2 regions of the Rhodococcus sp. 077-4 genome follow, and region 2 is predicted to be linked to the other one. Evidence: riboswitches for the same ligand, from Rfam matches in the RefSeq annotation. Region 2 holds a riboswitch; the other holds the start of a gene.
What was found. Region 2 has a riboswitch for cyclic di-AMP ahead of ACNEOT_RS17120 (transglycosylase family protein). Riboswitches for the same ligand answer to the same signal wherever they lie in the genome.
Positions count from the first base shown of each region.

Region 1: linked by a shared signal. The riboswitch ahead of ACNEOT_RS22075 (C40 family peptidase) and the one ahead of ACNEOT_RS17120 (transglycosylase family protein) in region 2 are both predicted to bind cyclic di-AMP.

Region 1 is NZ_JAJPWC010000005.1:16,337-30,856, reverse strand. Features, by position in the region: gene ACNEOT_RS22085 (hypothetical protein) at 1-1,250, opposite strand, end outside; gene ACNEOT_RS22080 (NlpC/P60 family protein) at 1,281-2,342, opposite strand; gene ACNEOT_RS22075 (C40 family peptidase) at 2,648-3,202, opposite strand; cyclic di-AMP (ydaO/yuaA leader) riboswitch at 3,221-3,382, opposite strand; gene ACNEOT_RS22070 (hypothetical protein) at 3,498-3,779, opposite strand; gene ACNEOT_RS22065 (DEDD exonuclease domain-containing protein) at 3,947-5,662, shown strand; gene ACNEOT_RS22060 (Lrp/AsnC family transcriptional regulator) at 5,733-6,008, shown strand; gene trpD (anthranilate phosphoribosyltransferase) at 6,020-7,081, opposite strand; gene ACNEOT_RS22050 (hypothetical protein) at 7,133-7,609, opposite strand; gene ACNEOT_RS22045 (cytochrome c oxidase subunit 3) at 7,761-8,372, shown strand; gene ACNEOT_RS22040 (c-type cytochrome) at 8,456-9,304, shown strand; gene ACNEOT_RS22035 (ubiquinol-cytochrome c reductase iron-sulfur subunit) at 9,301-10,494, shown strand; gene ACNEOT_RS22030 (cytochrome b) at 10,491-12,248, shown strand; gene ACNEOT_RS22025 (helix-turn-helix domain-containing protein) at 12,475-12,750, shown strand; gene ACNEOT_RS22020 (cytochrome c oxidase subunit 4) at 12,877-13,293, opposite strand; gene ACNEOT_RS22015 (cytochrome c oxidase subunit II) at 13,312-14,391, opposite strand.
Region 2 is NZ_JAJPWC010000003.1:161,601-176,120, reverse strand. Features, by position in the region: gene ACNEOT_RS17130 (helicase-associated domain-containing protein) at 1-2,007, opposite strand, end outside; gene ACNEOT_RS17125 (hypothetical protein) at 2,069-2,257, shown strand; gene ACNEOT_RS17120 (transglycosylase family protein) at 2,332-2,943, opposite strand; cyclic di-AMP (ydaO/yuaA leader) riboswitch at 2,952-3,159, opposite strand; gene ACNEOT_RS17115 (YccF domain-containing protein) at 3,429-3,803, opposite strand; gene ACNEOT_RS17110 (hypothetical protein) at 3,806-4,024, opposite strand; gene ACNEOT_RS17105 (cold-shock protein) at 4,229-4,645, shown strand; gene ACNEOT_RS17100 (DUF2771 domain-containing protein) at 4,660-5,172, opposite strand; gene ACNEOT_RS17095 (MFS transporter) at 5,169-6,794, opposite strand; gene ACNEOT_RS17090 (glutaminyl-peptide cyclotransferase) at 6,927-7,766, opposite strand; gene ACNEOT_RS17085 (DUF3027 domain-containing protein) at 7,808-8,902, shown strand; gene ACNEOT_RS17080 (sacsin N-terminal ATP-binding-like domain-containing protein) at 8,899-11,625, shown strand; gene ACNEOT_RS17075 (phosphatase PAP2 family protein) at 11,615-12,166, shown strand; gene ACNEOT_RS17070 (hypothetical protein) at 12,135-12,278, opposite strand; gene ACNEOT_RS17065 (DUF2530 domain-containing protein) at 12,419-12,658, opposite strand; gene ACNEOT_RS17060 (NCS2 family permease) at 12,740-14,191, shown strand; gene ACNEOT_RS17055 (MarR family winged helix-turn-helix transcriptional regulator) at 14,244-14,520, shown strand, end outside.

The sequences.
Region 1 (14,520 bases), on a different contig from region 2:
TCGTACAGTCTGCGCAGCGTCGACTCCCCGAAACGATCGGCCACGAACGCGAACACCGACCAGGCCGACTCGTAGGCCACGCTGGACCGGGCACCACCGGAACCGAAATCCTCGTCCTTCGGCAGCACCGTCGGCGGCCCACCGGCGGCCACGATTGCAGCCAGAGTGGGAGCAAGTTGCGCGAAATCGGCACCGGAATTGCGATATCCGGAATAGTCGGCGAACCCCTCCGACACCCACAACGCCGTACCGTCCGCCGTCCGCGCTCTCGCGGCCACATGCGTCAACTCGTGCCGCAGAACCGAGCGAACGGTGAACGGCGTCAACCGCGACGCGGCATCGGGACCGAACACCACCCGCTGACCCGTCGGACGCGAGCCGTCCCCGGCCACTGCGTCGGACACCGTCACCGCCGCGACGTCGATCGGTGGAGTCGACCCCGTCAGTTCGGCGAACTCCGCCGCGGAGGACGCGACGAAGACCAGCCCGTCTCGCGCCCAGTCGGTTCCCCAGAACTCGGTGACGGCAGCGGTCGCCGATGGCAGCTCTGCCGCCACCTCCGCGACGAATTGCTCCCGGTCCGGATGACCGACAACCACCGAGGTCACGGCTGCGGTGGGCACCGAGCGCACCGCCACAGGCCCGAAATCCCATGGGCCACGCCAGGTGTGACGTCGATACTCGGGCAGGTCCGCGTCGTCGACCAGCCGCCATCGACCGTCCCGCTCGGCCACGACGAGTGAGACCGGCCGACGCGTCGGCGATGCGTCCGGTCCGGTGACCGCATACCGCAGATACACCGACGGTGCCCAGACGTCGGCGGCTGCCAATCCTTCGGCGATCGGCGGCGGAACCGGGGTTTCGGGCTCGTCCCCCAGTTCGTAGTCGAAATCGGCAAACGGAACGCCGGGAACCACCGCGGCCCGGCGCACCTGCGCCTCGACGAAGCCCGGGTCGGCCTGTGGATCCATCAGCGCGCGCACTCCGTCGACGTCGCCGGTCCGTACCGCACGGGCCCACTGCTCGACGAGCACGGTCACATCGGCGCGGCGCTGCTGATCGTAGGTCGGTGGCGGCCGGCCGACGGAAGCGTCGGTGGACACCGCGTCGGACGGACCTTCAGTGCTGTCGAATCGATGGATCAGGCCGACCGAAAGGGCAACCACAGCGACGAGAACGACCACGAGCCAACGCAACCGCGGCGATGCGGCGAGACCACGCAAACCTGGTGTCTGGTTCGAGCCGGTCATACAGGCGTCAGTCGATCACCGAGGCGCACCTCAGTATCGACGCGCACCGTAGTACGGGAACGATGCCATCGACTGCACCTTCACGGGAACACCGAAGGTGGACGCGTGCAGCACGTTTCCGTTTCCGGCATAGATGCCGACGTGTGAGATGTCCGGATAGAACAACACCACATCTCCCGGCTGCAGATCCTTCTGGTCCACGGGAGTTCCGCCTGCCGCCTGCGCCTGACTCGACCGCGGCAGCGTTTTGCCCACCTGCTTGTACGCCCACACGACCAGCCCCGAGCAGTCGAAGCCGTCCGGGCCGGTTGCGCCCCAGACGTACGGCTTGCCGATCTGCGTCAGGCCGGCCTGCAACGCGCTTGCACCCGATCCCGGCGTCAGGTTCTGCAGGATCGTCGTGGGATCGAAGCCCTCGGGCAAAGTCGAGCCGGCCAGAGCCAGCTGATCGGAGGACGACAGAGCGCTGTACGCGGCCGTCACCTCGGCGATCTGCCCCTGCAGCTCGCTCTGTTTGGCCTGGAGGTCATCGCTGACGGCCTTTGCCTGTTCGGCGGCTACGCGTGCCTGATCGGCGGCCGTCGCTGCCGCCTGCTCGGCCGCTACGGCGTCCGAGCTCGCCTGCTTGAACCGTGCAACCTGATCGGCGGTCTCCGCCGAGATCACATCCAGTGCCGACATCTGGTCGAGCAATTGCTGGGGCGAGTCGCTGACCATGACGGCGAACAGTCGGTTGGTCCGGGCGCCCTGATAATTGACGTTGGCTACCTTGTCCATCGCGGGCTTGAGCTGGGTCAATTGCGCCTGCGCTGCATCGAGAGCCGCACGGCTGCTGTCGACGGCGACCTGAGCGTCGAGTTGCTGCCGGTTCTTGGCGTCGAGCTCGATCTGAGCGTTGTGCAGAGCTTCGGTGGTCTGCTCGGATTCACGGGAGAGCTCGGACAGCTTGGCCTGCGCGTCCGATGCCGAATCGAATCCCGGTTGCGCAATCGCCGTCGTCGTCGGTACGACCGCGATGGATACGGCCAGAGTGACAGCAACCGCAGCGTCACGGGCCAGCCGCAACGCTCGGGTAGATCTCGATATCGCCACGGAAAGCGACTCTCCGTCCTCGCAGATGTTGCCCCGATCGGGGCAACGGATTGAAAAGTGGATCGAAACGAACCATACCCATGCTCTTGCGGGCACGGACGTGAACACGGTCCGAAATCGAGGGAGGTTCCAGGTGACAGGTCACGAAGTAAACCTCGACCAGGTCTCGATCAGATTACGAACTGGACGCCCGGCTGTCCACCGGACCGGCGTGTCGCGCACTGTGTCCCGCAAACGCCGACAGGGCCGAGCCGGAGAACGGCTCGACCCTGTCGGTCGGTCACAGCGAACGTCGGTCGCTCGAATCAGTAACGACGAGCACCGTCGAACGGCATCGACGCCAGCGGCGCAACCTTGACCGGCACGCCGGACGTGGATGCATGCACGACATTGCCGTTGCCGACGTAGATGCCCGAATGCGAGCCGTCGTAGAACGAGACGACGTCACCGGGAGCAAGGCTGTCGGCCGACACCGGGGTACCTGCGGCCGCCTGGTCGTAGCTCGTGCGGGGCAAGCTGATGCCGGCCTGCTTGTATGCCCACTGAACGAGGCCCGAGCAGTCGAACGAGTCCGGACCCGAAGCGCCGTACACGTACGGTGCACCGATCTTGGACTCGGCAGCCTGAACGGCCTTCGCTGCCGGGGTGACCTGGGGGGACAACGGCGCACCCGGTGCAGGCGCACCCGGAAGGGTGAGGGGAGGGAGGCCCGGGATGTCAGGAATCTCGAAGGTTCCGACGCCGGGAATGGTGAGGGGGGCCGCCATTGCGGGTGCAGCGGGAAGAATGACCACGCCTGCCGTGAGCGCTCCGGCTACGAGAACTCGCCGCAATGATCGGTTGGAAAGTTGTGACGCCACGAAAGATGGTGCTCCGTTTCTTCCTATCGTCCGCCGACCGAGTTAGCTGACGGGTTCGGGCTGGGAAGAGCAGCCCTACCCACCGGCCACCGTGCGGTGGCTCAGCGGGATTCACCCCAGTAGATATCGGGTTCCCGGTACGAACACTCTCGCGAGTGAACGATTAGGCGGTGACTTGCGACGCCACTCCGGTTTGGATTGGCGAGACTCCGCAAGGTCTCAGGAAGGTTACGAAATGGCATACCCCCGTGTCGACCCCAACGCGCCGAGGCGGGCAGATTCGGCTCGTTTCGCGCTAGCCGGCACGCTGATCCTCGGGTGTGTCACGACTCGGTAACAACGGAACCTCGGCGGTCTCGTCGTCGTTCACCACGAGCTTGAGCGCAGGTACCAGCCCGACATCGGCGAGCACCCCCATCGCGCCGAGTTCCTCCTGCTCGAGGGTGATGCGGGACGGCGGTCCGACCCATCTCCCATCCGATCTCGACGGCATCCCCGGAGCCCCGAGAAGGACCGTCACGACGCAGTCCGCGCAGGCGATGTCGCGGACCAGGCAGTCACTGCAGTCGATGATCATGTGATCCTTGTCTCTTTATGGTTTCCGGCGCCCGAATCGGCCCGTCGAGCGAAAGATAGCGTCGGCCTCCGACAGGTTTCGTGACGCGGCCCCGCCGGAACGCAACACGACCACGTTCGACGGCGCGGTGGCCGAACTTGTCGGAGGTCGGCCCTAACGTCGTCGCGGTGAGCCTGCCCATCCAGCTGACGTTCGACGAACTCGACACCCCACTGCACGAGACCACATTCGTCGTCGTCGACCTCGAGACCACCGGCGGCAGCGCCGACACCGAGGCCATCACCGAGATCGGGGCAGTCAAGGTCCGTGGTGGCGAGATCCTCGGCGAGTTCGCCACCCTGATCGATCCGGGCAGGTCGATTCCGCCGTACATCGTGGAGCTGACCGGCATCACGTCGGCGATGCTCATCGGCGCTCCGCGGATCGAGCGAGTACTGCCCGGGTTTCTCGAATTCGCGCGGGGCTCGGTGCTGGTGGCCCACAACGCCGGCTTCGACACCGGGTTTCTCAAGGCCGCCGCCAGTCGCCTCGATATCGCCTGGCCGCGGTTTCAGGTGCTGTGCACGGTCAAGTTGGCTCGCCGAGTCCTCACGCGTGACGAGGCACCTTCGGTGAAGCTGTCTGCGCTGTCCACCTTGTTCAGATCCGGCACCAGGCCCACGCACCGTGCGCTCGGCGACGCCCGAGCCACCGTGGACGTCCTGCACGGTTTGATCGAGCGCGTGGGCAATCAGGGCGTCCACAGCTATGCCGAATTGGTCGACTACCTGCCCGCAGTGTCGGCCGGCCAACGCGCGAAACGCGGGCTGGCTGCGCACTTGCCGGGCACGCCCGGTGTCTATCTGTTTCGCGGGCCGTCCGACGAGGTGCTGTACGTCGGAACCTCCAACAACCTCAAACGGCGCGTGCGCAACTACTTCACCGGTTCGGAGACCAGGGGCCGAATGAAGGAAATGGTGTCCCTGGCCACTCGCGTCGATCACGTCGAGTGTGCGCACGCGCTCGAAGCCGGTGTACGGGAGCTGCGTCTGCTCTCGGCTCACATCCCGCCGTACAACCGCCGCTCCAAGTTTCCCAGGAAAGGGTGGTGGATCACCCTGACCGACGAGGCGTTTCCTCGCCTGTCGATCGTCCGGACGCCTGCACCGAACAGCCTCGGACCGTTCTCGGTCCGCGGAGATGCCGCGGAGGCCGCTGCGCTCGTCGCAGAGTTCTGTCGCCTACGCACATGCACCCGACGCCTGGCCCGCTCGGTTCGACACGGCGACGATTGCCCGGCAACCGACGTCGGAGGCTGCCCAGCGGCGCTGTCCGGCCCTTTGACGGCCGACGAGTACTCGGACGCTCCGACGCAATTCCTCGCGCTCGTGTGCGGGCAGGACGACGCCGTTCTCTATTCGATGCGCCGCCGTGTATCCGAACTGGCGGACAAGGAGCTGTACGAAACCGCCGCTCGTCTACGCGACCGAATAGCGATCACCGTGGACGCACTCCGCAGGATGCATCGATCTGCCGCAGTCGCTGCGATCGCCGAGCTCGTAGCCGCGCGCCGGACGGCCGACGGTGGGTGGGAGCTGATCGTGGTTCGCTTCGGCCGTTTGGCCGGAGCTGCCGTCGCGCCGCGGGGTGTGCACCCGATGCCTGTCGTCGATGCCATCACCGCGTCGGCCGAGACGGTTCTGCCCGATACGACGCCGCTGCGAGGGGCACCCCCGGAGGAAGTCGGACTGATTGCGTCGTGGCTGCGCACCGATGGGGTACGGATCGTGCGGACGAGCAGTGGGTACTGCAGCCCGGCGCGGTCGGCAGGGTCGTGGGAGTCGTGGTGTCGGACGGCGAAGGAAGCAGCTCGCCAGGAATGGAGCCCGCGGAACGACTCGTAGGGGGCTCGGCAACTAGGGTCTAGGGGTCGCTCGCGCTCTATGCCGAGCTCGAGATGCGTGAGGAGCACAGATGATCAATGCCATCGTTCTGATCGACGCCGAGGCCGACTTGATTCCGGAGGCGGCGCAGGCCGTTGCCGATGTCGACGGGGTGTCGGAGGTGTATTCCTGTGCCGGGGATGTCGATTTGATCGCCATCGTCAAGGTTCGCGATCATGCGTCGATCGCCGAGGTCATCACCAAGCGCATCAATCGCGTGCGGGGTGTACGCAGCACCACCACTCACATTGCGTTCCAGTCGTATTCGAGTGCCGATGTGGATGCGGGATTTTCGATCGGCGAGTAGTCGAAGTCTGCTCAGCCGACGAGCTCGGTGGTGCATCGAGCCCAGTCGGCGAGCAACCGCGCTGCTGCTCCTGAATCGACGGCCGTTGCAGCAGTGGACAATCCGGCTTCGATCCGAGCGGTGAGGTCACCGGACACTCCGTGGTGTGCCGCGAGTGCTGCGGCCGCGTTGAGGAGTACGGCGTCGCGGACCGGACCGCGTTCGCCGGCGAATACTCGGTGCGCCACGGCGGCGTTGAACTCGGCGTCGCCGCCTCTGAGGGCTTCGATGGGCGCTCGGGCCATCCCGTAGTCCAGTGGATCAATCGACTCGACGGTGACCGAACCGCCGGACACCACGTGCACGGTGGTGGTGGTGGACAGGGTGATCTCGTCGAGGCCGTCGTCGCCGCGCACGACGAGCACCGAGCTGCCACGGGCCGCGAACACGTCGGCGACCACCGGGACCAGGTTCTCGAAAGCGCAACCGATCAGGCCTGCGCGTGGGCGGCCAGGGTTGGTCAATGGGCCCAGCACGTTGAAGACCGTCGGGATGCCGATTTCCTTGCGTGGTGCGGCGGCGAAGCGCAGTGCAGGGTGGTGGATCGGCGCGAAGCAGAACCCGATGCCGACCTGTTCGACGCTCGACGCGACCGCGTCGGCTCCCAGAGTCACACGGACACCCAACGCTTCGAGGACGTCGGTCGTGCCGCTCTTGGACGACGCCGCGCGGTTGCCGTGCTTGACCACACGAACACCGCTGGCGGCGACGACGACCGCGGCCATGGTGGAGATGTTGACGGTGTCGGCTCCGTCCCCTCCGGTGCCCACGATGTCGACGGCATCGGTGTCGGTCTGCACCAGCACTGCATGCGCGAGCATCGATTCGGCGAGACCGTTCACCTCCGCCGGCGTCGGCCCCTTCATCTTGAGGGCCACTCCGAAGGCGGCAATCTGGGCGGCTGTCGCGTTGTCGGCCATGATCTCGTCCATGACCCAGCCCGTGTCGGCGCTGGACAGGTCGGTATGTGTCGTCAACGCGCCGAGAATGCGACGCCAGGTTCGCGGCTGCTCGTTGCTCGTCGCTGCAGTCATGGTGGTTCTGCCGTGCCCTTCTGCCGTCGATGCACTCGGTGCCGTGGAAGCTTAGCCAGACGCCGCGTCGGCCTGCGCGGGCTGCAACGCGTCCCACCCGAGCACGACTCCCCCTCGACGCTGAGCGAGGCCCGCCATCCGCGAACGTTCCTGCGAGCAGTGCAGCGCGTCCAGCACCTGCACGCGTTGCAGCACCAGATGAACGCCGTCGTCCACCTGTGGGCGGTAACCGCTGCTGTCCGGTAATTCGACGTCCGGGCCCACTTCGTAGGTGTCCTGGGCAGCAACTGCTGCGGCGTCCTCGACATGCTCGGAGGGCAAGAGGAGATGATGCCGGAGCACCACGTCCGCAGATTCCGTCCACACGGGCTGGATCTTCGCCGCCTCGTCGAGCACCGCCGAGCACGCCTGTGCGTCGTCGAAGCAACTCGCCACTATCACCAAGTCCTCGCGCGTGGGGTCCAGACGCTCTGCCGTCGATCGTGAGAACAGCCTTCGAAACCATCCACCGCCGGTGCTCTTTGCCATGAGGCCAGCCTTGCACGACTGGACCCTACCGGCCCGTACATAGGCGTCGACCTGGGCGGGAACAAGGACGCATTCGGATTCGTTCCGACGCGACGCGCCAAGAGCGGACCCGGATATGCCTTCCGTACTACGACGGGTCATACTTCTTTCTGTGACGAGCGCTGTAGGGACTCAAGGATCGGCAATCACCCAACGCGTGCACTCGCTGAACCGTCCCAATATGGTCAGCGTCGGCACGATCGTGTGGCTGTCGAGTGAACTCATGTTCTTCGCCGGGCTGTTTGCGATGTACTTCGTCGCGCGCGCCCAGGCGAACGGAAATTGGCCGCCGGAACCGACCGAACTCAACCTCGGTCTCGCGGTTCCGGTGACGGCTGTGCTGATTGCATCGTCGTTCACGTGTCAGCTGGGCGTCTTCGCCGCTGAGCGTGGCGACGTCTTCGGCCTCCGTCGGTGGTACACCATCACGTTGGCCATGGGCGCGTTCTTCGTAGCCGGCCAGGCGTACGAGTACTACCACCTGGTCCACGAGGGCACGACGCTGTCGAGCAGCGTGTACGGCTCGGTCTTCTACATCACGACCGGCTTCCACGGACTGCACGTGATCGGCGGACTCATTGCCTTCGTCTTCCTCATCACCAGAACCCTGGTCAGTAAGTTCACGCCCGCGCAGGCCACCGCCGCCATCGTCGTTTCGTACTACTGGCACTTCGTCGACATCGTCTGGATTGCCCTCTTCGCAACGATCTACTTCATCCGCTAGTGACAGTCAGCACGCCACAGATAACGAGCGAACGGATTCAGCCCCCGACGTTCGGTCCGTCCCGACACGACAAGGGATAGAAGATGAGTTCATCTCCCCCAGCAGCATCCGACGACAACGCCGCCTCCAAGGCGAGACGGCAGCGTAAGACGCGTCGACGCATCACCGGCGCTCTCGTTCTGATGATGGGCCTTCTGAGCGCCGGTTTCCTCGCCTCGGCCCTGACGCCTGCCCCGCAGGTCGCGACCGCCGATACCGATTCGGCAGCGCTGATCCGCGAGGGCAAGCAGCTCTACGACACGTCTTGCGTCACGTGCCATGGTGCAAACCTCCAAGGTGTCCAGGATCGTGGACCGAGCCTGATCGGCGTCGGCGAGGCCGCTGTCTACTTCCAGGTGTCGAGTGGCCGTATGCCCGCCGTTCGTAACGAGGCACAGGCGTTGCGCAAGCCGCCGAAGTTCGATGACAAGCAGACCGACGCCCTCGGTGCCTACATCCAGGCCAACGGCGGCGGACCCACCGTCATTCTGGACGAGAACGGCGAGGTCGCTCAGGAATCACTGGTCGGTGACGACATTGCACGTGGCAGTGAGCTCTTCCGCTTGAACTGCGCCTCCTGCCACAACTTCACCGGACAGGGCGGTGCCCTCTCCTCCGGAAAGTTCGCACCGGATCTCGGGCCTGCCAACGAGCAGCAGATCTACACCGCGATGGTCACGGGTCCGCAGAACATGCCGAAGTTCTCCGATCGTCAGCTGACGATCGAGGAGAAGTCGGACATCATCGCGTACGTCAAGTCGGCTCAGGAAACGAAGGCCGCGGGCGGTTGGGGCCTCGCAGGCTTCGGTCCCGGTACCGAAGCAATCGCCCTGTGGGTTGTCGGAATCGCCGCTGTGGTCGGCGCAACATTGTGGATCGGAGCTAGATCATGAGCGACGGCGATTCCGGTCGTAAGGACGCCGACAACACCGACGGCAAAGATGCCGGCGGTGTGAATCCCGAGAAGAAGTACTCCGACGAGGAGCTCGCGGCACTCAGTCGAGACGAACTGGTCGAACTCGGCACCAACCTCGACGGCGTCGACGTTGCATTCCGTCGCAACCGCTGGGCCGTGGAGGGCACTCGCGCCGAAAAGCGCGCCGAGCGCAGCGTGGCCGTCTGGTTCGCCATCGCAGGCATCTCGGCTGTCGCCTTCATCGGTATCTATCTGTTCTGGCCTTGGCAGTACGCCGGGATCGGCGACGAGAACTACCACCTGTACTCGCTGTACACGCCGTTGATCGGCGGCACGATGGGTCTGGCGATTCTGGCGGTCGGCGTCGGTGCGGTGCAGTTCACCAAGAAGTTCATCCCCGAAGAGGTCTCCATCCAGGACCGTCACGACGGAAGTTCGTCGGAGACGGACCGCAAGACGTTGGTGGCCGAGCTGGGCGACTCGCTCGACACGTCGACCATCGGCCGACGCAAGGTCATCAAGCGTTCGCTCTTCTTCGGCGGTGGCGCACTCGGAATCATGGCACTTCTCCCCCTCGGCGGTTTGATCAAGAACCCGTGGGCCAAGGGCGAAGATTCTCCGTTGTGGGTATCCGGCTGGACTCCTCGCTACGATGGAGAAACCATCTACCTCCGACGAGACACCGGGCGACCGGAAGACGTCGTTCTCGTTCGGCCCGAGGACTTGGACGCTGGTGCCATGGAAACTGTTTTCCCGTTCCGCGAATCAGACCGCGAGAGCGAGCACGAACTGCTCACGTCTCTCCGCGGTATCCGTAACGCAGTCATGCTCATCCGCCTACGCACCGAAGACGCCAATACGGTCGTCAAGCGCAAGGGCCAGGAGAGCTACAACTACGGCGATTACTACGCCTACTCCAAGATCTGTACGCACCTGGGTTGCCCGACATCGTTGTTCGAGCAGCAGACCAACCGCATTCTCTGCCCTTGCCATCAGTCGCAGTTCAACGCGCTCGAGTACGCCAAGCCGATCTTCGGACCGGCTGCGCGCGCGCTGCCTCAGCTTCCCATCACCGTCAACGAGGAGGGATACCTAGTGGCACAAGCAGATTTCCACGAAGCACTGGGCCCCGCCTTCTGGGAACGTCGTCCGGAGCGTGATTCATGAGTCCTTCATTGCAAGCCCTCGCCGCCAAGCAGGCAGACGACGTAGACAGTCGTTACCACCTGGCACCGGGACTGCGCCGCCAGATCAACAAGGTGTTCCCCACCCACTGGTCGTTCCTGCTCGGTGAGATCGCGCTGTACAGCTTCGTCATCCTGCTGATCTCCGGCGTGTTCCTCACCCTCTTCTTCGACCCCTCGCTCAGCGAGGTCGTCTACCAGGGTGCATATACCCCGCTCAACGGCGTGACCATGTCGCGTGCGTACGCCACCGCTCTCGACATCTCGTTCGAGGTTCGCGGCGGTCTGTTCATGCGCCAGATTCACCACTGGGCAGCCCTGATGTTCGCCGCATCGATCATCGTGCACATGGCGCGCATCTTCTTCACCGGCGCATTCCGTCGCCCGCGTGAGGCCAACTGGGTCATCGGCTGCTTGCTGCTGATCCTGGCGATGTTCGAGGGCTTCTTCGGATACTCGCTTCCTGACGACCTGCTCTCGGGCACCGGTCTTCGTGCAGCCTTCTCCGGCATCACGATGAGCATTCCGATCGTCGGTACATGGCTGCACTGGCTGGTGTTCGACGGTGACTTCCCCGGCACGATCATCATTCCGCGGCTGTACGTGGCCCACGTACTGCTGCTGCCCGCGATCATCCTCGCGCTGATCGCAGCTCACCTGGCACTCGTCTGGTATCAGAAGCACACGCAGTTCCCCGGACCGGGCCGCACCGAACAGAATGTCGTCGGCGTTCGTATCCTTCCGGTGTTCGCAGTCAAGTCCGGTGCGTTCTTCGCCGTGACGTTCGGTGTGCTGGCGGCAATGGGCGGTCTGCTCCAGGTCAACCCGATCTGGGCTCTGGGACCGTACAACCCGTCTCAGGTCTCCGCCGGTTCTCAGCCCGACTTCTACATGATGTGGACCGACGGTCTGGCTCGCCTGTGGCCCGCGTGGGACATCTACATCGCAGGTCGGTACACCATTCCGGCCGTGTTCTGGGTGGCAGTGATCATGGGCCTCGTGTTCACGGTCATGATCGCCTACCCGTGGATCGAGAAGCGCCTCACCGGAGACACTGCTCACCACAACTTGCTTCAGCGTCCCCGCGACGTGCCGGTCCGTACCGCCATCGGTGCGATGTCCATCGCGTTCTACGTCGTCCTGACGCTCTCCTGCGTCAACGACCTGATCGCGTACAAGTTCGACATCTCGCTCAACGCCATGACGTGGATCGGTCGCATCGGCGTCCTGATTCTTCCGCCGATCGCGTACTTCGTTGCCTACCGATTCTGCATCGGCCTGCAGCGCAGCGATCGGGCAGTGCTCGAGCACGGTATCGAAACCGGAATCATCAAGCGTCTTCCGCACGGCCAGTACGTGGAAATCCACCAGCCGCTCGGACCGGTCGACGATCACGGGCACCCGATTCCCCTCGATTACCAGGGCGCGCCGGTTCCCAAGAAGATGAACAAGCTCGGCTCGGCAGGAAAGCCCGGCTCGGGATCGCTGTTCACACCGGATCCGGTGGCACAGAGCAAGGCTCTGGAAGATGCTCTCCACAATGGTGAGCACGAGCAGCTCGCAATGCTCCGCAACTACCAGGCGGGCATTCACGGCAACGGCCACTCGAACGGCAACGGCCACTCGAACGGCAACGGCCATGCCAACGGCAACGGTCACTCGAACGGCAACGGCATCCATGCAGACGAGGACGCTGCCATCACTTCGGGTCGACAGGACACCGACAGCGAACGCTGATATCTGACAGCACCGAAGAGGGCGGCACCGGTAACGGTGTCGCCCTCTTCGTTTGTCTGCGAACCGTCATTCAGGTTCGATTTGCGGGTGAGTCCCGGCTGCCATGCGACTCCCATCCGCGACGCTCTGCGAAGCCTCTCCCCTCCCCCACCCCGGGGTGTCCCGAGTCCTGCCGGGATCGACTGCCATAGCCGATGGTTCGTGGCACCGGTATTACTATCGGTACATGGTCCGCATTCCCCTCACCCCCGGCGAACTCGCCCGCGGTGCCAGGCTCGGTACAGCTCTTCGTCATGCCCGTGGCAGCCGGACAATGGCCGACGTCGCCGGCACAGCCGGCATCTCGGTCGAAACTCTGAGGAAGATCGAGACCGGCCGCATTCCTACTCCTGCGTTCTTCACCGTCGCGGCGCTGTGCAGCGCGTTGGGCATCTCGCTCGACACGCTCGCCGACTCGACGTCCGGTTCCGTTCGCGCACACTCCGAGGCCGACGCGTCCTGACCTCTGTGCCCCCCAACCATGGGTCAGTTGGTCCGGCCAGGCCAGGGTCTAAGTAGGTATATGAGAAAAGGGCCCTGATCATTCGTGAGAACGATCAGGGCCCTTTTCTGTGTACGCCAGGTGGTGTCAGTGCCGCTCGGCACCCACGTGGTACTCGAAGACCAGACCTGCAGCAGAGACGATGACGCACACGACGCCCAGGGCGATCAGCCACGGCTGGAAGAACGCGAAACCGAGGGCAGTGATGGACGCTGCCCCGGCGAGCACGATCGGCCAGAAGCTTCCGGGGCTGAAGAAGCCCAGGTCGCCTGCACCGTCGCTCACCTCGGCGTCGTCGAAGTCCTCGGGACGAGTGTCGAGGCGTCGGGCCACGAAGCGGAAGTACGTACCGACGATCAGTGTCAGACCCACCGACAGGAAGATCGCGGTGACTCCGGCCCACTCCACGCCGGTACGACTCAGACCTGTGAACAACGCGTACACGATGCCGACCAGGAGGAAGAAGACAGTGAGGATCTCGAAGATCTTGGCTTCGATTTTCATATCAGCATGCTTCCTTGGTCAGTTGCCTTCGGCGACATTGGCGGTGCGGACGGTGCGATCGGTCTCGAACGGTGAGGTGCTCGTCGCGAGGGGGCTCTCGCCGATGGCCTCGAGTGCCTGCGCGTTGGTCAGCGCTTCTCCGCCCTCGGACACGGGCTTGCGCAGTTCGATGTACTGCTCGAACTTCTCCGGCGAGACAGCACGAACCTCGAAGTTCATCATCGAGTGGAAGGTGCCGCACATTTCGGTGCACCGACCGACGAAGGAACCTTCGCGTTCGATCTCGCTGATCTGGAAGACGTTGTCCGAGTGGTTCTCCTCGGGGTTCGGGAGTACGTCGCGCTTGAACAGGAACTCCGGCACCCAGAATCCGTGGATGACGTCCGAGGACGCGAGCACGAATTCGATGCGCTTGCCGGTGGGCAGAACCAGGACCGGGATCTCGGCGCTGGATCCGACCGTTTCGATCTTGTTGTAGTGCAGGTAGGAGAGATCCTGAGGAATTGTTCCGTGGATCGGTCCGGGTACGAACTCGCCGTCCTCAATGCCCTCGGCACCTTCGCCGGGCTCGGCAGCGGCCTCGGCTGCGGCCTGCTCTTCTTCGTCGGTGCCCTCGTACTTGGCAGCACCGTCCTTGAGGTCGATGGTCCGATATCCGAACTTCCAGTTCCACTGGTACGCCGTGACATCGACCTGTACGTCGGGGTCGGCTTGCTTTTCGTCGACGTAGTTCTGCACCACGACGGTGAAGTAGAACAAGACGGCGATGATCACGAACGGAACCGCCGTGTAGAACAACTCGAGCGGAACGTTGTACGCCGTCTGGCGGGGGAACTCGGGTGAGCTCTTCTTCTTGCGGTGGAAGAGCACCACCCAGAAGATCAGAACCCACACGATGATGCCCATGACCAGGGCAGCAATGACCGACCACGTCCACAGGTCGCCGATGCGTCGTCCCTGAGGAGTGACGCCCGAGGCGAAACCGAAATTGAGTACGTTGTCGCTGCTGATGGAACAGCCCGACAGCATCAACGCGGCTACACCGAGAAATGCTGTCAGCCCCGCTCGCCGAAGGATCCGACTCTGCGCCACGTTCACGCCTTCCTGATTGCCCACCACTGAAGAATAAGGGCTTCCACATGGAGATGCCCGAGTACTACGCAGCGTAGACCAAAGCCGCCGGAGAACCACCCTTGGGTCGTTACCTACATACGTGCGTGTCTGCGG
Region 2 (14,520 bases):
CACCAACGAACCCAGCTGCTCTTCGGTGGGGACGGCAGGAGTACGGAACGCCTGGCGCGGTCGCCTCGCCGATACTCGCGATCCGCGGGCACGCAGATCGACGATGGTGCCGGACGAGTCCTCACCTGCAGGCGCGAAGCCCGCTCCGGCCAGGACCGAGAGCACCTCGGCGAGGGGGGCCTGCGAGATCGCGACGGTCGGGGCCAAAGCGCGGAGCGCCAACGATTCGGCTGCGGGGGACGCCATGACCTCGGCCAGCAACGCCGGATCCTCGCAGCGGACGAACGATGCGGCGACGCCCGCTCGCAACCGGCCGTGTCGACGCGCCACGTCGTCGATCAGGTAGGTCAAGGCCTGCGGGACCGGTGTTCTCGAATGGGTGGCGAACAACGCGTGCAGTTCCGACGCGGACAATCCGACGTCGAGGGCGCGGCGCAGGCTCGTGTCGCTGATGCGGTACATCGTGGCCGCGCCGGCGGATTCCACATCGGCGACCAGTTCGATTCGGTCCTGTAGTTCCGGCTCGAGCGGGCCGGGTGCCACCAGTGTGAGGTCGGCTTGCACCAGGACGTAGTCGATGGGCTCGGGCAGGGCCGCGCGCATGTCGGCCTCGGCGTTGCCGTCGTGCAGCAGTGAGCGACCCGGGGTCGACATCGCCCCCCGGGCGATGATGCCGAGCGCCGTCGCTTCGGCGACGACATGCCCGACGGGAGTGACACCGAAGCGTCCGGACCACCGAGGCCGACGCCACGCCAGGGTGCGGGCGAGGTCGGCGGGCTGTGCAGCGTGTCCGCTGCCGAGCTCGGCGAGCAGTTCGAGGATCATGCGTCGGTCTCGCGGTGCGGCCGGGGAGCGGACTTCCTCGGACAGTGCAGCGATGGGTTTGTCGTTGGGGTCACGCATCCCGATGACCCACGGTGCCCGCGGCACTTCGAGCCAGGCGGAGGCGAGGGTGTGCCAGCGAGCAGCCGGGGCGGCGGTGAGCCAGGCGTCGACGGCCGGTGTGGGTGCCCAGTAGTCGTCGCCGTTGTCGGATGCGGGAACCGGGTCGGGTGTGCCGCTCGAGATGAGATGGGCTGCGGCCAGCAGCTCGACGAGGATGCTCACTCGATCGTCGTCGAGGCCGGTTGCCTTGGTGATCTTGCGGAGCTCGCGCACGCCCAGGCCGCCTGCTTTGAGGGCCGGGGCGGGTGAAGCGGACAGTGCCTCGATCACTGCGACGCAGTGCCGGCCCAGTTCGAGCGCCTCGCCTGCGGCTGCGGCATCGACATCGGTGAGTGAATAGGTGCTGGTGGCGAGCTTGGGCTCGGCGAGCGAGCGCGGGTCGGACATCGGCTCGCCGCGCAGAATTTGCCCCACCTGGACGGGAAGCTCGACGGTCTGCTCGTCCAACCAGATCAGTAGTCCCGCGGCGAGCAGCTTCTGGACGGGCCGATCAGAGGGGGTGCCGGGTGCGGCGTCCCTGGTACGGCCGGTCGGCGACGATCTCGCGAGGGTGTCGAGGAGGCTGCGTTCGCCGTCGCCGAGTTCGGCGAGCGCTGCGGTGATGTGTGATTCGGTGAGATTGTCGGTGGGGTCGAGCGCGCGGCCGATTCGCCACGGCACGGCGTCCGCCGCGGCTGCACCGATCCGGAACCCGGCTGCGTCGCCCCACACCAGCAACCGTTCGCGCAGCTGGGCCAGTGCCTTGTCGACGCTTTTGGCCGGTGCGCGCTTGGCGATGACGGCAAGTAGTGCTGCGCGGGTGACGGGCCGCTCGTATGCCTCCTCGATGGCGAGGATCTCGAGCACCGTCAGAGCGAGGGTGTCCAGGGTGTCTGCAGTGTGCAGAATCGACCGGCGCTGCTCGGCCCTGCCCGCCAGCACTGCCAGCGAGGCGGGCGGCGGCGCGGTCAGATCCGGACGCAGCGACATGGCCCTGATCAGCTCGGCATCGGTGCGAGATGCGATCCACGCGGGCAGATCCGGGGGCGTGTCGGTGTGTCGGGACGCAGTCGTGTCGGTCATCGTCTATCAGATTAGAGACCTGGGCTGGTGCTTGCCGCAGGGCAGGTGTCAAAATGGGCGCATGGTGAACAAGTCGAAGAAGCCCTATGTCGATCCAGGCTGGCCGGAAACCGCTCGCGGTGACCATGCGGTGACCGAACTCTCGTCCGCTCGATCGGGTGGCTTGTCGCCCTTCGGCGAAGACACCGAGTTCCCGCTGCCCGTCGAAGACCTGCCCTACGCCCACCCGGTGACCGTGGTCAATCGCTAGCTACGGCCTTCGAGCACGAGAAAGCCCCCGACATCGAAACGATGTCGGGGGCTTTTCTCGTATGAGAAGCGCCTCTACTGGGGCAGGAACGCCTTGTTGGCCTGGTAGAAGTTGACGACCTGCGGATCGAGCTGGATGCCCTGGGCCGCGTTCTGCACGAACGAAGCGATCTGCGGGTCGTTGGTGATGTTCTGGACGGCGGTGACGATGCCGTTGACGACCTCGGCGGAGGTGTCCACCGACGGGATCGACGTGAGATCGGGGAGCGAGGGAGCAGCCGGTGCCTTGGGCGTGACCGGCACGCTGCGCTCGGTCGGTGCGCTGCTCAGGCCGAGGCTCGAGGAGCAGGAGGGCCATGCGCCCCAGCCCTGCGAGTCGAGGACCTTCTCTGCGACTGCGATCTGCTCTTCGCGGCTGGCCTGGTTGGCCGTGGCCGCGTACTGCTGGCCGCCGTGCGCGTTCCAGGTGCTGGGGGAGAACTGCAACCCGCCCTGGAAGCCGTTGCCGGTGTTGATGCCCCAGTTGCCGCCGGCTTCGCACTGTGCCAGGCGATCCCAGTCGGAATCCGGCGCCGCGTTCGCGGTGCCGGTGAAGGCGATGCCTGCGGTGCCCATGATGGCTCCGGTGACGGCGACCTTGGCGACGGTCTTGCCTGTGGTGCTCGGCTTACGATGACGTCCGCTCATACGAGTTGAAATCCTCTCCACACGCGCCTGCGAGGTCAGCTGTCGGGTTCGGGCTGAGAGGTAGCCCGGCCCTTTCGCTCACTCCTGCGAGTGGGCAATTGGGCTTCACCCCAAGGGAAGTGGGGGCGGCTTCGTGAGTCGCTACAACTTCCCGGTTGTCCGTGGAGGACGTGGGTCCCCCGTCCTCGTCCCCTGGGTGATCGTCGAGGGTGTTCCGGTTTCCGCGGGACGAGGTTTGGCGCTGCGGGCCGGAATTCGGCCGAACTTTCCGGCCGCTGCTGACCGTACTGAAATTCCCGCCTTACGTCACTATTTGGTAACTGTCGATTTCGGGGCGTCGCCGAGAGCACATTTTGTACCTCATTCGGGTCTCGCGAGTCTGCCCAGCTAGTGGGCGTGCGAGGCATTGAACCCCTGTCCGTTGCCTTCCCGTTATCGAAGCGTGATGTGATGGAAGTCACATGAGCTGCGACCGGTTCCGAGCATCACCGAATGGCCACGATGTCTTTGCCGAGGGGCATCAACGACACGGGAATCATCTTCAGGTTCGCGATTGCGAGCGGGATGCCGATGATGGTGATTGCCATTGCGAACGCCGTGACCACGTGGGTCAGTGCCAGCCACCAACCGGCGAGGATCAGCCAGAGCACGTTCCCGATCAGTGCGCCCGATCCAGCCCCCGGCTTGTCGACGATCGTCGACCCGAACGGCCACAGCGCGTAGACGCCGATACGGAACGACGCGATGCCGAACGGGATGGTGACGATGAGAATGCACAGCAGAAGCCCGGCAAAGAAGTAGCCGAGGGCCAGCCACAGTCCGCCGAAGACCAGCCAGATGACGTTCAGGATCAGTCGCACGGTCAACGCGCCCGTCGTCCGGACGCCAGCGCGTACACGATCGCCAATACGAAGCCGGCCGGCGCGGCGAACATGGCCGTCAGGTACAGCTCGAGTGGAGGCTTCGCGTCGGAAAAGACGGGAAACATGAGGATCGCGACGACGGCGACGAGGCCGATCGCGAACAGGGCCAGTGCGATGCGCAGCAGAACGGTGCTGCTCCGACGGGTCGGTGTGTCCACGTGCACCACGGTAGTGCGAAGCGCGGTGCTGTGAGGAGTGCGGTGTGGGGAACAACTCGAATGCTTCGACCGGGCTCGCCGCGCTAGACTGACGTATTCGCGTCCTACGTTCTCGTGGGGCGCGATATTCGTGCATACCGCAGGCCCGACGCCGGGCTCGCGAACAAGCAATCGACAACAGCAACAGATGAACGGGTGAGATCAGTGCCGACCGGCAAGGTGAAGTGGTACGACGTCGACAAGGGATTCGGATTCCTCTCTCAGGAGGAAGGCGAGGACGTGTACGTGCGTTCGTCCGCGTTGCCCGAGGGCGTCGAGGGCCTCAAAGCCGGTCAGCGCGTCGAATTCGGTATGGCAGCGGGCCGTCGTGGACCGCAGGCGCTGAGTTTGAAGGTGCTCGAGCCGGCTCCGTCGGTGCGTCAGAACACCGGCAGCACTCGCCGCGAGCCCGTCGAACGCAAGCACACCCCCGACGAGCTGCACGGGATGGTCGAGGACATGATCACGTTGCTCGAAGCGACCGTGCAGCCCGAGCTCCGCAAGGGCAAGTACCCGGACCGCAAGATCGCGCAGCGCATCTCCGAGGTTGTCCGGGCCGTCGCTCGCGAACTCGACAGCTGACCTCGGCGTCGAAACTACGGACGCGTTCCGATCGACCAGATGGCGTGGCTGACGAAGCCCTCCTGATTGGTGTCGGTGTCGATGATGCCGGTGGGCAAGCGCACTTCGATTCCCAGCAGAGTGCGGTTGCTGTCGTCCGTCGTCGGCACCGTCACACCGAATCGAGTTCCGGGCTCGTTGAATTCGCCGGTCTCGACCACGTTTCCGCTGTCGTCGCCGTAGACGAGGGCCAGTACCCACGGTGCCGAATAGACGGCCTCGGGTAGCGAGAGCTGCACCGTTCGGGACTTGCCGACCGGTAGTTCGGTCGTCTCGCCCACATTGGTGCACAGTGGATCGCTGACGGCGCAGTACAAGTACGGCTCCACCTCGACGGCTCGGCCGTTGGTGTACGCGGTCACGGTCGGCTCCTTGTCCGGCGCATTGCCGACGAGGATGGCCAGTACCGCGACGAACGCGACGGCGATGACGAGCAGACCTGCGGCGAGAATCGCGGCGATCTTCTTGGTGCGGGGAGCGAGATTCACTTGGTCACGTTTTCGCCGAAGGAGCCGTCGGACACTTCTTGTCCGACGTGGTCGGGGCGGTTGCCGCCGAAGCCGGGCAGGAGCGATCTGCCGCGGTGGGTGAGGAATGTCTGCACGAGGCCGATCGTAAGCAACACCGACACCACGGTGAAACCGAGCCAGTATTCGGTGGGCAGCAGGACGCCGAGCGTGCCGCCGAGGACCCAGCACAGCTGCATGACGGTTTCCGATCGGCCGAAGCCCGACGCGATCGATTCCGGCGGTAGATCGGCCTGCAGGGACGCGTCGAGGGAGACCTTGGCGAGCGCGCTGGCGCTCGACGCGACGAGCGCGGCCACGGCTGCGGTCAGCAGGCTGTCGGTGACCGCGGCCACGGCGGCGACCACCGTGACGGCGACGGTGCAGCGCAGGACCACGAGCGATGGTCGGCCGAGCTTGATCCTGGCACCGAGTGCGTTGCCCGAGAAGTTGCCGAGACCGGCCGCGGCTCCGACGAGTCCGAGCATCGCGGCCTGTTGAAGAGGCTCGTGTTCGGTGCGGGATTTGGCAACGAAGGCGATGTACAGCGTCAGGAATCCGGTGAGAATTCGGATGGTGCCGTTGCCCCACAATCCGACGATCACCGCCCGGCCCAACGGCTGTCTGCGGTTCTTGGTGGTTTCGCTCGGCGGTGGCGTCCGCCTGAGATTCTCCGTCGGTGCGCCGTTGCCCGGGTAGTCGTTGCCACCGTGCCGATCGGAGTGGTGCTGATCGGCGTGGTAGCTCAGGGTTGCGGGCACCTCGCCCTCGGTGATCTCCACCCACGACGGAATGCGCATGCTCAGGTAGGCACCGAACACGGTGATCGCGGCGACGAACCACAGCGCTCCCGGCGAGCCCGCGAAGAACGCGATACCGCCGGCGACCGCGCCTGCCGCGATGGTGCCGCCGAGCAGACCGAACACCGTCAGACGGGAGTTGACACGAACGAGGTCGATTTCCGGCGGTAGTACGCGTGGAGTCACCGCACTCTTGAGGACCGCGAAGGATTTGCTGAGGACGAGCATGCCGAGCGCGGCCGGATACAACACCCAGCTGTCGAAGTTGAACACCAGAACCATCGCCAGCACGGTGCGTAACCCGAACGACGTGGCAAGCGCGATACGTCGGCCGTGCTGCAGCCGGTCCAGCAACGGTCCGATCAGCGGGGCGATCAACGCGAACGGGGCGATGGTGATGACGAGATACAGCGCGACTTTGGTCTTGTCCTCGCCGGTGGCGGCGGAGAAGAAGAGTGTGTTGGCCAAGGCGATCGCCAGCGCAGCATCGGACGCGAAGTTCGCCATGGTCGCGTACGTGAGGGCCGTCAGGCCGGACTTGTCGGCACCGTCGGCTTTGGCGGCGCGCTGAAACGATGCGATTCCCTTGCCGGTCAGTTCGCGTCCGCGCATGGCGGCGACGCGGGTGACGGTCAGCTTCTTCGGCATCGGCGGTGGCTTGCGGGCACCGGCCTTGCTGCGCGCGGAAGTGAGCTGCTCGGTGCGCGCCGGGTGCAACGGAGGCAGCGGCTGACGCCGACTGGGAACATGCGCGGACCCGACGGGGGCAGCGGGCGGGTAATTCGCCAGGCCGGGGTGCTCCAGGCTGTCAGGAGCGGAGCCTGCGGAGTGACCCGTGGGTGCAGGAGCGGAGCCTGCGGGGTGACCGTTCGGGTCGTTCGGCTGGGAGTCGTCCGGACCCGGTGGTGTGCGGGGAAGACGGGGATCGGTCACGTGTCAATTCTGTCCTACGGGCGCGGTATCGGTGAATCGCACCTCGAAGATTTTGGGCCAGTATTTGCCGGTCACCAGGAATCGGTCGGTTCCGGGTATCTGTGCGATGCCGTTGAACACGTCGGCTCCGCTGCGTTCGGAGGCAGGCATCGAATCCCAGAGCGGCGTGCCGTCGATGACCGCTGTGACGTTGCCGGTTTCGGGGGCGATCCTCATGATGTCGAAGGTTTGCCACACGTTGGCGTACACCGATCCGTCGTCGGCGCATTCGAGCTCGTTGAGTCGCTCCACGGGATTGCCGTCGAGCGTGACGTCCACGGTGCCCTGCGCGTCGAACGATGTGGGGTCGCGGAAGGTGAGGGTGGACGAGCCGTCGCTCATGACGAGGCGGTCATCGGGCGCTTGCGAGCACAGTCCCCAGCCTTCGCCGTCGTAGTTCACTCGACGCTGCTCGGCGAGGGTGTCTCGGTCGCGGGCGATTGCTACCCCGTTCTGCCAGGTGATCTGCCACAGCGTGTCGCCGTCGACGGTGATGCCTTCGCCGAACAGGTCGGACGGCAGATCCACGCGTTCGAGTTCGGTCATGCTCCCCAGCGATGTGCGCCGAACGAACGACGAACCTTCGAGCCCGGTGCCCTCGTAGAGCACGTCGCCGTCGATCTCGAATCCCTGGGTGAAGGCGTCGTCACCGCGGTCGTATTCACGCACGATCTCGGTCGTCAGCGTCGGGACCGAATCGGAGGTGGCCGGGATTGGGGTGCTCGATCCCGACGTGCACGAGCAGGCGGCGACCGCCAGAGCCGATGTCAGGAGGGCAGCGAAGGTGCGAGCGCGGGCGGTCATTGCATCCATGATGGCAGCCCGAACTGGGCGTCACCGAGTCGATGCGGCAAACTGAATGTGTGAGTTTCGTATCTTCTCCAGAGCTCGATTCCATCCGCCCCGTCTTGGCCGATGCCGTGGACCTCGCGCGAGCGGCTCTGCTCGACCTGGGAGAGGGGGGAGTCGGCGAGTACCTCGGCGTCACCGTCGAGGACGCCAGCGCGGCCACCCACCGGTTCGCGAGCGATCTCGAGGGGTACCGCGGATGGCAGTGGGCTGTTGTTGTCGCCGCTCCCGACGACGCGGATCACGCCACGGTCAGTGAGTTGGTTCTGCTGCCGGGCCCCGATGCTCTCGTTGCGCCGTCCTGGGTTCCGTGGGACGAGCGCATCCGACCCGGCGATCTGGGACCGGGAGATCTGTTGTCTCCGCGTCAGGACGATCCGCGACTCGTGCCGGGATACGTCGAGTCCGGTGACCCCGCCATCGACGAGGTCGCCGGTGAGATCGGTTTGGGCCGAACCAAGGTCACCAGCCTCGAAGGACGCCTGGACGCCGCTCAGCGTTGGCACGACGGCGATTTCGGCCCGGATACCGAGATGGCCAAGGCCGCGCCGTCGACCTGCGGGCTGTGTGGTTTCTACCTGCCTATCGCCGGGTCGCTGTCCGCCGCATTCGGGGTGTGCGGCAACGAATTCGCCGCCGACGGTCGCGTGGTGCACGCCGGGTACGGCTGCGGAGCGCACTCCGACACCGAACTCCCCACCGGAGCAGGATCACCGCAGTTCGAGCCGTACGACGACGCTGCACTCGACGTCACCGCATCGCCGACCCCGCCGGTGGAGATCGCTGAAGCACCCGAGGCGACTGCTCCGGACGAGGCAGTGTTGGAAGCGACAGTGTTGGAAGCGGCAGTGGACGAGGCCTCAGTGCCGGACGAGGTTGCCCCGCAGGAATCGTCCGCCCCCGAGGTCGCGACGGCCCCCGAGGTCGTCGTAGTCGACGAGGATGCACCGGCGATCGCCGATGCGCCCGTTGCCGACGATGCGCCCGTTGCCGACGATGCGCCTGCTACCGACGATGCGCCTGCTACCGACGATGCGGCGAGCGCTACCGATGATGCTGCGCAGCACGAGGATTCGGCATCTCCGAGCTGATCGATCCGTTCGGTACCGGTTCGCTGCGGGAGTCGATTCTCGCGGCGTGGGGTTCCTCGCCCACTCGGCTTCGTGAGGATTCGGCGTCCGAGTCCGATCTGGTGCGAGGCGGATATCGCGATCGTTTGCTGACCGAGCTCGCTCAGAACGCTGCCGATGCCGCTGCCCGCGCGGGTGTTCCCGGTCGGCTGGCGGTGTGGACGGATGATGCCGGCGCAGTGCATTTCGCCAATACCGGTGCAGCACTGGATGTTTCCGGAGTGCATGCACTGACCGCGCTGAGGGCGTCCGGCAAAAAGGCCGCAGATGCCGGGGTGGGGCAATTCGGTGTCGGTTTCACCGCCGTGCGATCGGTGTCCGACGAGATCGAGGTGCGCTCGCGTGACGGTGGTGTGGTCTTCGGTGCCCAGCGAACTGTGGATGCATTGCGCGAGAACGGCATGTCCGCACCCGAATCGGGGGTGCCGGTGCTGCGGTTGGCGTGGCCGACGTCCACTGCGCCCGCTGCCGGGTTCGATACCGAGATCGTGTTGACGTTGCGACCCGATGTGGCGGCGCAATCATTCGCGGCCGGTTTCGCCGACGAGGCCGTCGACCTGTTGCTCGAACTGGACGCATTGAACTCCATCGAAATCGACGGCACCGTAATCGAGTGCATCAGAACAGAACTCGATATCGGTGCCGAGATCGCCATCGGCTCGCGAACGTGGCGACAGTTCACCACCCCGGCTGCGCGGTGGCTCGCCCCGGTCGTCGACGGTGCGCCCGTTCCCGCGTCGCCCGATGTGTTGCGTGCTCCGACTCGCTCGGACGAGCTGTTGTCGTTGCCCGCATTGGTCATTGCCGATGTACCGATGCAACCCGACCGGCGACGCGTGCTGCCGGGGGTCTCGTTGGACGCGGTGGCGCACGGCTATGCCGATTTCGTGGCCTCGCTACCTGTGGAGTCCAGGGTGTCGTTCGTGCCCGAGGTCGGGTTCGCGCGCAGTGCGGTGGACGGCGAGCTACGAGAGCTGATATTTCGTCGATTGTCCTGTGCGCCGTGGCTTCCCGGTGCCGACGGACGCGACCTCGTGCCCGAGCGGGCGAACGTTGTGGCGGACGCCACCGAGGAACTCGCCTCGGTACTGGTAGGCGTCGTACCCGATCTGGCCGACGCGTCGCTGTCGGGTGCGCGGCATGCGTCGGCGCTCGCGGCAGTGGGTGTGCATCGGATCGGATTGGCAAGGCTGGCGGAGATGGTCGGTGGGCTCGATCGCGAGCCGAGTTGGTGGCGGCGTCTGTTCGACGCGTTGGCACCGCTGGTGGTCGACGGTGTGGCTGCGGAAGAGCTTGCGGCTCTGCCTGTTCCGCTCGCCGACGGCCGTACGGTGACGGGGCCACGGACGACGGTGATCGGCTCCGACGCGTCGGCTGCGGTGACCTGGGTCCGGTTGGTGCATCCGGATGCGGTGAGTCCCCTGCTGACACGGTTGGGCGCTCGCGAGGCGACTGCGACTCAATTGCTCACCGATCCGGCGCTCGAGGCTGCGCTGGACGATCTCGATTGGGACGACGACGAGGCGGTCGACGGTCTGGTCTCTGCGGTACTGACGCTGGCGGGGGAGGCGGACGAGCTACCGGGTTGGCTCGGTGGCTTGCCGCTAGAGGACGACGAGGGCGAATTGCGCAGCGCCGACGAATTGTTGCTTCCCGCAGCGCCGTTGGCCGATCTGCTGGTGCGGGATTCGCCGTTCGGTGTTCTCGCGCCTGCGGTGGTGGCGAGGTTCGGTGAGCGGGCGCTGAGGGCGGTGGGCGCCGGGTGGGGGTTCTCGGTGGTGCGCGACGAACTGCCGACCGGGCCGGATCACGATCTCGACGACGAGTCGGCGTGGTGGTCGAGCCTGTCCGCCGAGCCGGAGACTCTGCTCGCTGTGAGGGATCTCGACCTCGTACGAGCCGATGCCTGGCCCGAGGCGCTGACCGTTCTGCTCGACGATTCGAGTACGCACGCCGCGCTGACCGATCGTGACGGGTACACCGCGTGGTGGTTGAGACGCCATGCGCGAGTGCATGGTTCGCGTCCTGTTGCGTTCCGCGCCCCGTCCGACGAGACGTTTGCCGGTGTGCTCGATCCACTCGATCACCCGCGTGCCGACGAGCTGCAGGCGGTGCTCAGCGCATCGATCTGCGAGAGCGCCGATGCCGCCGGCGTACTGCTGCGGGCACTGTCGGATCCTCGGCGGAATCCGACCCCCGCGGTGATCGCGCGTACCCACACGCTCATCGCTACCGCAGTAGCCGAGCGACGCGTCGACCTCTCGGACATCGAGCCGCCGGATCGCGTCCGCACGCTCGGCGGCGCAGTTGTCGATGCATCGGAGGCGCTCGTGATCGATGCCCCGTGGCTGGCGAGTGTCGTACCGCTGGACGTTGCCGTGCTGTCGGACATCGCCACGGCCGCAGCGCTCGCCGACGTTCTCGACATCAGGCCGGCGTCCGAGGCGATCAGCGGAGAGGTGCTCGGAGTCGGTCGCGTCAGCTCCTGGGATCGCGAACCGGGAGCCGTGCTGGCCTGCGCCGCGCTTGGATCGGCGCTTCCGACCGGAGGCGTGGTGGTCCATCGCGAGTTGATGGTGCGGCTGACCGGTGACGTGAGCGGAGATCGAGCAGTCCCGTGGTGGGTGACCGCAGATGGAGTCGTCCATTGCGAGGAGAGCTGGGTGCGGCCGCGTGGGGTTTGACAGTGTGATCCTGGACTGGATGGTCGAGCATCGCGTCGACTGGCTCACCGCGGTGTTCTGGATCGTCACGACGGTGGGCAACACGGTGTCGATGTTCCTGTTGTCCGCGGTTGCCGTCGTTGCGTTGCTCCGCGTCGGGAGGAGGGTCGATGCCCTCGTGATCGCGGGGTCGATGCTGACCGGGTGGGGCGTGATGAATGCGCTGAAATTTGCGTTCGCGCGGGAGCGTCCGCCGATTCCCGAACGGCTGGTGGAGATTTCGAGCCATTCGTTTCCGTCGGGCCACGCGATGATGTCGATGTTGCTTGCCACGGTGGCGATCGCGGTGATGGTGCGATCGCCGCATCCGTGGCTGCATCGGCCGGTGCTGCTTGTACTACCGGTGGTCGCGGCCCTGCTGATCGGATTCTCTCGGATCTACCTGGGTGCGCATTGGACCACGGACGTACTGGCCGGCTGGGTGTTCGGTGCCCTGTGGGGGCTGGCTTGGATCTGTGCCGAAAAAGCGATCAGCGGGAGAAGTCCGAGCGCTGGGCGATGACGAGCAGCTCGTCGCGCATGGCCGGGCTGGAGACAGCGTTGGCGCGTGCGTAAAGGGCGCGGAGCGAGCGGACGTGGTTGCGACGGTTGCGGTACTGAGAGACGAGCTTCATGGCCTGGCTTTCGTGGATCAAAAGGTTGTTTGACTGACATAACCCATGGTCCACGTTAACTTTGTGTTACTCAACCGGCTGAGAGGTTAGTTTGCCCACGTCAGGGGCCCTATGGTGATCGCGCTAACGTGATGCTGGTCTCAATCGAGCCCGCGCTGGGCGGTTTTGCTCCCGCGACGTGACGCCGCTCTCTGCATCAGGAAGATCCCGAACCCTACGGCACCCACCGCGACTCCGCACCAGCACGTCGCGAGCGCGTCGCCGCTGGGGTCTCCGGTGGCGGTCAACACGACCAGTGCGACGATCCAGCCGAGGATGCCCATCGCCAACACCGGCACCGGATCGGTGAGGCTGCGCGGAATCTGGGGGAGGTCGGCCACGAAATTCAAGCTACGCCACCGAACCTGTCCGGGGTGCCACTGGAGTTACCCAAGTGCTTCGGTGTGCTTTATCGTTCGCTCATGCCTTTGTCGTCGCGGTTACTCGACAACTACTTCAAGATCACCGAACGTGGCTCGACCGTCGGATCCGAGGTACGGGGAGGCGTGGTCACGTTCGTGGCGATGGCCTACATCGTCGTACTCAACCCCCTGATCCTGGGCAGCTTCTCTGCCGATGATGCTGCGGCCAAAACCGACGTGCTCGGCAACATCCTGCCGGTCGCCCAGGTTGCCGCCGTCACAGCGCTGGTGGCCGGGTTCATGAGCATCGCGTTCGGCATCATCGCCAACTACCCCTTCGGGATCGCGGCAGGACTCGGCATCAACACCCTGCTCGCCGTGACCATTGCCCCGCAGGTGACGTGGCCCGAGGCGATGGGCCTGGTGGTGATCGACGGCATCATCATCGTGTTGTTGGCGGTGACCGGATTCCGCACGGCGGTGTTCAATGCGATCCCGGCCGAGCTCAAGGCCGCGATCGCGGCCGGAATCGGAGCGTTCATCGCATTCATCGGACTGGTCGACTCCGGGTTCGTGCGGCGCATCCCAGACGCCGCAGGCACGACGGTTCCCGTCGGGCTCGGCATCGACGGGTCCATCGCGTCGTGGCCGACGGTGATCTTCGTGTTCGGGTTGTTGCTGATGGGTGTGCTGGTGGTGCGCAAGGTGCGCGGCGGTCTGCTGATCGGCATCGTGGTCACGACAATTCTGGCGGCGATCGTCGAGGCCGTCACCGACGTGGGTCCATCCAACGGTGTCGACCCCAAGGGCTGGAATCTGTCGGTTCCGCAGCTGCCGACCGAGTTGGTTCAGTCTCCTGACCTGTCGCTGGTGGGCAATGTCGATCTCTTCGGAGCGTTCACCCGCATCGGTGTGCTGGCTGCGAGTCTGCTGGTGTTCACGCTCGTACTCGCCAACTTCTTCGACGCGATGGGCACGATGACAGGTCTGGGTAAGGAAGCGAATCTGGACAAGGACGGAAAACTTCCGAACATCGGCAAGGCGCTGGTCGTCGAGGGAGCAGGGGCGATCGCGGGAGGCGGTGCGTCGGCGTCGTCGAACACCGTGTTCGTGGAATCGGCGTCCGGCATCGCCGAGGGTGCCCGCACCGGCCTGGCCAACGTCGTCACCGGATTGCTCTTCCTGCTGGCCATGTTCTTCACTCCGCTCACGGCGGTGGTTCCGATCGAAGCTGCTGCTCCGGCGCTGGTCGTGGTGGGTGCACTGATGATCGGGCAGGTACTCGACATCGACTTCCGACGCTTCGACTACGCGCTGCCTGCGTTCCTGACCATCGTGGTGATGCCCTTCACGTACTCCATCGCCAACGGGATCGGCGTCGGTTTCATCACCTGGGTCGTACTCGCTGTCGGTTCCGGACGGGCGAAGTCGGTGCATCCCCTGTTGTGGATCGTCGCGTTGTTGTTCGTTGCATATTTCGCTGTCGGACCCATCACGGAGGCGGTTACATGACGCGTGGTCGGTACCAAGGCGTATCCTCTGCGCTGTGACGTCGGGAAACAGTGTGAAAGACAATCGGGAATTGGCAAGCGATCTGTCGCTTGCGGTGGTGCGGCTGACCCGCCACCTTCGGGGTAGGCGAGTGGACTCGCAAGTGTCACTGACGCAGCTGTCGGCTTTGGCCACGCTGAGCCGGGAGGGCGACATGACACCCGGTGCGTTGGCGGCACGAGAAAGAGTGCAGCCGCCGTCGATGACGCGGGTGATCGCCTCTTTGGCCGAACTCGGGCTGGTGGTGCGCACGCCGCATCCCACCGACGGACGACAAGTGATCGTCTCGC